2 regions of the Shinella sp. WSC3-e genome follow, and region 2 is predicted to be linked to the other one. Evidence: riboswitches for the same ligand, from Rfam matches in the RefSeq annotation. Region 2 holds a riboswitch; the other holds the start of a gene.
What was found. A riboswitch is a leader RNA that binds a small molecule or an ion and turns the genes downstream of it on or off. The one in region 2 is predicted to bind S-adenosylmethionine.
Positions count from the first base shown of each region.

Region 1 (3,401 bases), 730 kb from region 2:
CATCCTTTATTCACAGTCGTGATTTCAGGAAAACAAAGCGGCTTGGTCCCTTCTCCCCGCCTGCGGGGAGAAGGTGGCCGGCAGGCCGGATGAGGGGCGATCTTCTCCGCGCCTAGTTCAGCGTGCGCGCCTGCCCCGGCGTATCCAGCGAAAAGGCCGGTATCGCCACATCGAACGCCTCGCCGTTTTCCGCTTCCATGCGATAGCGGCCGAACATGATGCCCGAGGGTGTTTCGAGCGGGCAGCCGGAGGAATATTCGTAGGTGTCGCCGGGACGCAGCACCGGCTGTTCGCCGATCACGCCATGGCCGTTCACCTCGTCGACCTGGCCGTTCTGGTCGGTAATGTGCCAGTAGCGTGTCATCAGCCGCACGGCGACGTCGGAATGGTTCGCGATGACCACCCGGTATCCCCACACATAGCGGCTGTCGTCGGGATCGGACTGGTCGGCCAGATAGTACGGCTCTACGGTCACTTCGATGTCGCGGGTCAGCGCACGATACATGGGCAAGCCTTGAACTGATTAGCTTCTGCTATTCTACACGAATGTGGTTTCGTCAAGGATAAGCAAAGAAAGCACCGGCCTCCTCGGCCGGTGCTTCCGCATTTGTCCAGCGATGGGGCGAAGGGCTCAGGCCTTGATCCTGGAGAGCGCGCGGGCAAAATCCTCGATGAGGTCTTCGCTGTCCTCGATGCCGGCCGAAAAGCGTACGGTGCCGGCCGAAATGCCGAGCTCGGCGCGTGCCTCGTCCGTCAGGTTCTTGTGCGTCGTCGTTGCCGGATGGGTGATGAGGCTCTTGGCATCGCCGAGATTGTTGGAGATCTTCACGACCTCAAGCGCATCCTGCAGCGCAAAAGCCGCATCCTTGCCGCCCTTCAGCTCGAAGCAGACGAGCGTCGAGCCGCCCGACATCTGCTTGGCGATGATATCGGCCTGCGGATGGTCCTTGCGACCCGGATAGATCACGCGGGCGACCTCCGTCCGGTCGGCGAGGAAGTCCGCGATGCGGCTGGCATTCTCCGTCTGCTGCTTGACGCGCAGCGGCAGCGTCTCGATGCCCTTCAGCAGCGTCCAGGCGTTGAATGGCGACATGGCCGGGCCCGTGTGGCGGAAATAGTCGTGCAGGTTCTCGTCGATCCACGCCTTGTCCGACAGCACCACGCCGCCGAGGCAGCGGCCCTGGCCGTCGATATGCTTGGTGGCCGAATAGACGACGACATGCGCGCCGAGCTCCAGCGGCTTCTGGAAGAGCGGCGTCGCGAAGACGTTGTCGACGACGACCTTGGCGCCGATCTGGTTGGCGAGGCGTGCGACGCCGGCGATGTCGACCACTTCCAGCGTCGGGTTTGTCGGGCTTTCGAGGAAGAAGACCTTGGTGTTCTTCCGGATCGCTTTTTCCCAGTTGGAGAGGTCGCGGCCGTCGATCAGCGTGCATTCGATGCCGTATTTCGGCGCGAGCGTCTCGACCACCCAGCGGCAGGAGCCGAAGAGCGCGCGGGCGGCGACGATATGGTCGCCGGCCTTGAGCTGGCAGAGGATCGCGGCGGAGACGGCGGCCATGCCGGATGCGGTGGCGCGCGCATCCTCGGCGCCTTCCAGCATGCACATGCGCTTTTCGAACATGTCGTTGGTCGGGCTGCCGTAGCGGGCATAGATGAAGCCATCCGTCTCGCCCTTGAAGCGGGCTTCGGCCGCCGCCGAGGTGTCGTAGACGAAGCCTTGCGTCAGGAAGATAGCTTCGGCGGTTTCGCCGTGCTGGGAGCGGGTGGTTCCGCCGTGAACGAGTTGGGTGGCGGGGCGCCAGGACTTGCTCATGTGATCGTCGCCTTCAAACAAAAAAACCGGCCGCAAAAGCAGGCCGGTTTCGAACCCGGCCTTTTTAGCTACTTGTTTTACGTGGCTGCAAGCCGGCCGGCCAAATCACCACGGGATAATCTGCTAATACTGCGCCCCCGCGCTTGCGTCAATTGGCGGCTTTTGGTTTTGTGCGGGCCTTCCGGGTATTGTTCCGAAACGTGGGCATCGGTTTTCGGAAGAAGCGATACGAAAAGCAGACGGCCGGACCATCCGGCCCGCTGCTCTGACGGGACGGTGTGACGATGGGTGGTTCTGCGACACGCAGCACGGGCATTCTGGCGGACAACGCCATTCGCGGCCTGTTCGACAGCGGCAGGCTGGCGAGCGAGACGGTGCTGGATGACGACCAGATCCAGCCGGCGAGCCTCGACCTGCGGCTCGGTGCGAAAGCCTTCCGTGTGCGGGCAAGCTTCCTTCCGGGGCCGTCCCACCTCGTTGCCGACAAGCTCGACCGCCTGCAGCTGCACGTCATCGACCTCACGCAGGGCGCGGTGCTGGAGACGGGCTGCGTCTACATCGTGCCGCTGATGGAGAGCCTGGACCTGCCGGCGGAGCTGGCGGCGTCGGCCAACCCGAAGAGCTCCACCGGCCGCCTGGATATCTTCACCCGCGTCATCACCGATCGTGCGCAGGAGTTCGACAAGATCCCCGCCGGCTATTCCGGCCCGCTCTATCTCGAAATCTCGCCGCGCACCTTCCCGATCGTCGTGCGCCGCGGCTCGCGCCTGTCGCAAATCCGTTTCCGCAAGGGCAATGCCCTGCTCGGCGAAGGCGAACTGCTCGCCCTCCACGGCACGGATACGCTCGTCGCCAGCGAGACGCCGAACGTCTCCGGCGGCGGCATCGCGCTTTCCATCGACCTCAAGGGCACCGGCCCGGACGGGCTGATCGGCTATCGCGGCAAGCACCACACCTCCGTCGTCGATGTCGACCGCAAGAACCAGCACGACATCTTCGATTTCTGGGAGCCGCTGTTCAGCCGCGGCCGCAACGAACTGATCCTCGATCCCGACGAGTTCTATATCCTCGTCTCCCGCGAGGCCGTGCACGTCCCGCCGCTCTATGCCGCCGAGATGACGCCCTTCGATCCGCTCGTCGGCGAGTTCCGCGTGCACTATGCCGGCTTTTTCGATCCCGGCTTCGGCCATGCCCCGGCCGGCGGCTCCGGCAGCCGCGCCGTCCTGGAGGTGCGCAGCCACGAGGTGCCCTTCATCCTCGAGCACGGCCAGATCGTCGGCCGCCTCGTCTACGAGCACATGCTCGCCGCACCCGAGGGTCTCTACGGCTCCGGCCTTGGCTCCAACTATCAGGCACAGGGCCTGAAGCTGTCGAAACATTTCCGCGCCGGATGACACCGCTCCCGCAAGGGCGTGCGGCGGCTGCATCGCGACCGGTTCCCTGTTCATTTTCCGCTTTACAAATGAAGTTAAACGTTTTTATTATGATATAAACGTTTAACAAGGGCTGAGAGCCCGGACGTTTCGCCGACAGGGAGGACGTCGTTGGCATCGATCCGCATCGAGAATCTCCGCAAGGGTTTTGG
Region 1 is NZ_OZ000530.1:4,341,955-4,345,355, forward strand. Features, by position in the region: gene apaG (Co2+/Mg2+ efflux protein ApaG) at 113-505, opposite strand; gene AABF56_RS21285 (O-succinylhomoserine sulfhydrylase) at 632-1,816, opposite strand; SAM riboswitch at 1,860-1,938, opposite strand; gene AABF56_RS21290 (2'-deoxycytidine 5'-triphosphate deaminase) at 2,101-3,210, shown strand; gene AABF56_RS21295 (ABC transporter ATP-binding protein) at 3,361-3,401, shown strand, end outside.
Region 1: it holds a riboswitch for S-adenosylmethionine, as region 2 does, so the genes downstream of both, AABF56_RS21285 (O-succinylhomoserine sulfhydrylase) here and metA (homoserine O-acetyltransferase MetA) in region 2, are expected to answer to the same signal.

Region 2 (3,401 bases):
CGGCGCATCATGCCCCTCGAGCCGCAGGTCCTGGATGACGGCACCCCAGGTGAGCACCCGGGCAGTCAGCCCGCCGCCGGCGATCGTGACGCGCTCGACCGCTTCGCCGGTCCCCAGACGGCCGAACACTTCATTTTCCGCACCCACGCTCCACTCCTCCGTCGGCCGATCTTTCCGGGCAACCTGCTGCAATTCCTCGTCACTCGCAACAGGAAAAGTCATACTTTTTCGAAATCCGAACTCAGAAGGATTTCTGGTAGATGATGAAGGGGGTCTCGTCGGCGATGCGGTCGTAGAGCCGGCGCGCCGTCGCGTTGAACGCCTGCGTCATCCAGTAGACCTCCGGCGCGCCCGCCTCCCTCGCCTTGGCATAGACGCCCTCGATCAGCGCCCGGCCGATGCCGGAACCGCGCACGTCGGGATCGGCAAAGAGATCCTGCAGGTAGCAGACATTGCCGATCGTCCAGCAGGAACGGTGGAAGAGGTAGTGCGCAAGGCCGACGGGCTTGCCGTCGAGCGTGGCGAGGAGGCCGCGATATTCGCCTTCCGCGGCCTCGCCCGTCAGCCGGGCGAAGGTGGTGGCATAGACCTCCTCCGGCAGCACCGTCTCGTAGAAGGCGAGATAGGCGGTCCACAGGCGGCGCCATTCGCCTTCATCATCTTCATGCAGCGGGCGAATGACGACACGGCTCACGGGTCAGGCTCCTGTTCCGATCTTTTCCAGATCGTAGGGCGTGGTCTGGTAGATCTCGTTGATCCAGTTGCCGAAGAGCAGATGCGCATGGCCGCGCCAGCGGTTCTGCGGCGGCAGCGACGGATCGTTGTGCGGGAAATAGTTCTTCGGCAGCTTGATCGGCACGCCGGCCGAGACATCGCGGAAATATTCGTCGGCAAGCGAGGTGGAATCATATTCCACGTGGTTGAAGATATAGAGGCGGTTGCCGGCCTTCTCCTGCACGAGGCAGACGCCGGTCTCGTCGGAATCGAGCAGGATGTCGAGTTCCGGCACGGCCCGGATGTCCTCGATGCGGATCTCCGTCCAGCGCGAGACCGGCACCTCGAAATTGTCGGAGAACCCGTTGAGGTAGACCGACGAAGGCTTGCGGTTGTGATGGCGGTAGACGCCGAAGGCCTTTTCCTCCAGCGTGTGCTTCGGCACGCCGTGGAAATGGTAGATCGCCGCCATCGCGCCCCAGCAGACATTCAGCGTCGAATGCACGTTGGTCTCGGTCCAGTCGAGGATCTGCTTCATCTCGTCCCAATAGGTGACGTCCTCGTAGTCGAGCGTCTCGACAGGCGCGCCGGTGATGATGAAACCGTCGAACTTGCGGTGCCGCACCTCCTCCCACGTATCGTAGAAGGCGAGCAGGTGCTCTTCCGACGTGTTCTTCGCGCGGTGGCCGCCGACGCGCACCAGCGACAGCTCGACCTGCAGCGGCGAGGCGCCGACGAGGCGGGCCATCTGCACTTCCGTCTTGATCTTGTTCGGCATGAGGTTGAGCAACCCGATCTGCAAGGGGCGGATGTCCTGCCGGATCGCCACCGTCTCGGTCATCACCCGCACGCCCTCGTGAACGAGGGTTTCGAAGGCGGGAAGCGTATCGGGAATCTTGATGGGCATGTCTCACTCGATCGAAAAAACAAAACCGGCCGCAACAGTGTCGCAACCGGTCCACGGAAGGTTTTTCCTCGCGCGGCCCTTTAGCGACTTGTTTAACGTGGCTGCAAGCCGGCCGGCCAAATCACCACGAGCGATTTAAATAGCGCTCCTTGCGCCACGAATCAATCCACTGCCGGAAACGGGCAAGGCCCGGATGCGACAGGCATCCGGGCCTTGCTTCCTGAAGGAAGACGGCTGCTCAGTAGTAGCTGTAGTAGCGCTTCTTGTAGTACACCTTGCCGCCCCAATGGCCGCCCCAACGATGGCCGTAGTGACCATGGTGGCGCTTGACACGGTAATGCTTCTTGTAGCCGTGATGGCCGTGGCCGTAGCTCTTCCAGCCGTAGCTCTTGTGGCCATAACCGTAATAGCCGGCCTGGGACGGGGCGGCGAAGGAAACAGCGGCGACGACGGCGACGACGGCGGAAATGACGAACTTGCGCATGGGACTCTCCTGATCTCTTCCGGGTTACAGGATGAGCTCCTCTCATCCAGTGATCAGACTGTCCCATATTGCCGGGCGCGGCGCTGTTTCGGATGGAACACCCGCTGAAACCCCGCGCCCTCGGGCTTTTCAGCCTTCCAGTTCCTCGCGCAGCATCTCCAGTTCCAACCATTCCTCTTCCATCGCCGTCAGGGAATGGCGCAGCTTTTCCATCTCCGCCGCCAGCCTGTTGAAGGTGGCGGGATCCTTGGTGAAGAGGGCGGGATCGGCCATCTTCGCCTCGCGGACGGCGATCTCCTTCTCCACCTTCTCCATTTCCTTCGGCAGGTTCTCCAGCGCGAACTTCTGCTTGTAGGAGAGCTTCGCCTTGCCTTTGTTCTCCGCCGGGACCGCAGCGGACGTTTCGGCCGCCTTCGCCTTCTCGGCCTTTTCCGCCTTGCGCTTCTCCTCGATCGCGCCGCGGCGCTGCGCCATCATGTCGGAATAGCCGCCGGCATATTCGATCCAGCGACCATCGGGGTTTTCCGGGTCGGCGGGCGCGATGGTCGAGGTGACGGTGCGGTCGAGGAAGTCGCGGTCGTGGCTGACGAGCAGCACGGTTCCGGCAAAGCCCGCGACGATCTCCTGCAGGAGGTCAAGCGTCTCGATGTCGAGGTCGTTGGTCGGCTCGTCGAGGATGAGGAGGTTCGTCGGCCGCGACAGGATGCGCGCCAGCATCAGGCGGGCGCGCTCGCCACCCGAGAGGTTGCGGATCGGCGTGCGGGCCTGCTCGGGCTGGAACAGGAACTCCTTCATGTAGCCGGTGACGTGCCGCTGCTCGCCGTTGACGAGCAACGTCTCGCCGCGCCCGTCGGTGAGGTAATGGGCGAGCGTGTCGTCGAGGTTGAGGTCCTCGCGGCGCTGGTCGAGCGTGGCGATCTCCAGGTTCGTGCCGAGCTTGACGGTGCCGCTGTCGGGCGCCAGCTGCCCGGTCAGCATCTTGAGCAGCGTCGTCTTTCCGGCGCCGTTCGGGCCGACAAGGCCGATGCAATCGCCGCGGTGGACGCGGATCGAGAACGGCGCAACGATGCTGCGCTCGCCGTAGGCCTTGGTGATCTTCTCCGCCTCGATGACCAGTTTTCCCGATTCCTGCGCATCCGAGGCGCTGGCCTGCACGCTGCCCTGCGGCCCCTTGTGGCCGCGATAGCGGGCGCGCAGATCATGCAGTGCGCCGAGGCGGCGCATGTTGCGCTTGCGGCGGGCGGTGACGCCGTAACGCAGCCAGTGCTCCTCGCGCTCGATCGCCTTGCCGAGCTT
Region 2 is NZ_OZ000530.1:3,614,949-3,618,349, forward strand. Features, by position in the region: gene AABF56_RS17860 (aldose epimerase family protein) at 1-147, opposite strand, end outside; gene AABF56_RS17865 (GNAT family N-acetyltransferase) at 242-694, opposite strand; gene metA (homoserine O-acetyltransferase MetA) at 698-1,621, opposite strand; SAM riboswitch at 1,682-1,759, opposite strand; gene AABF56_RS17875 (hypothetical protein) at 1,860-2,105, opposite strand; gene AABF56_RS17880 (ABC-F family ATP-binding cassette domain-containing protein) at 2,235-3,401, opposite strand, start outside.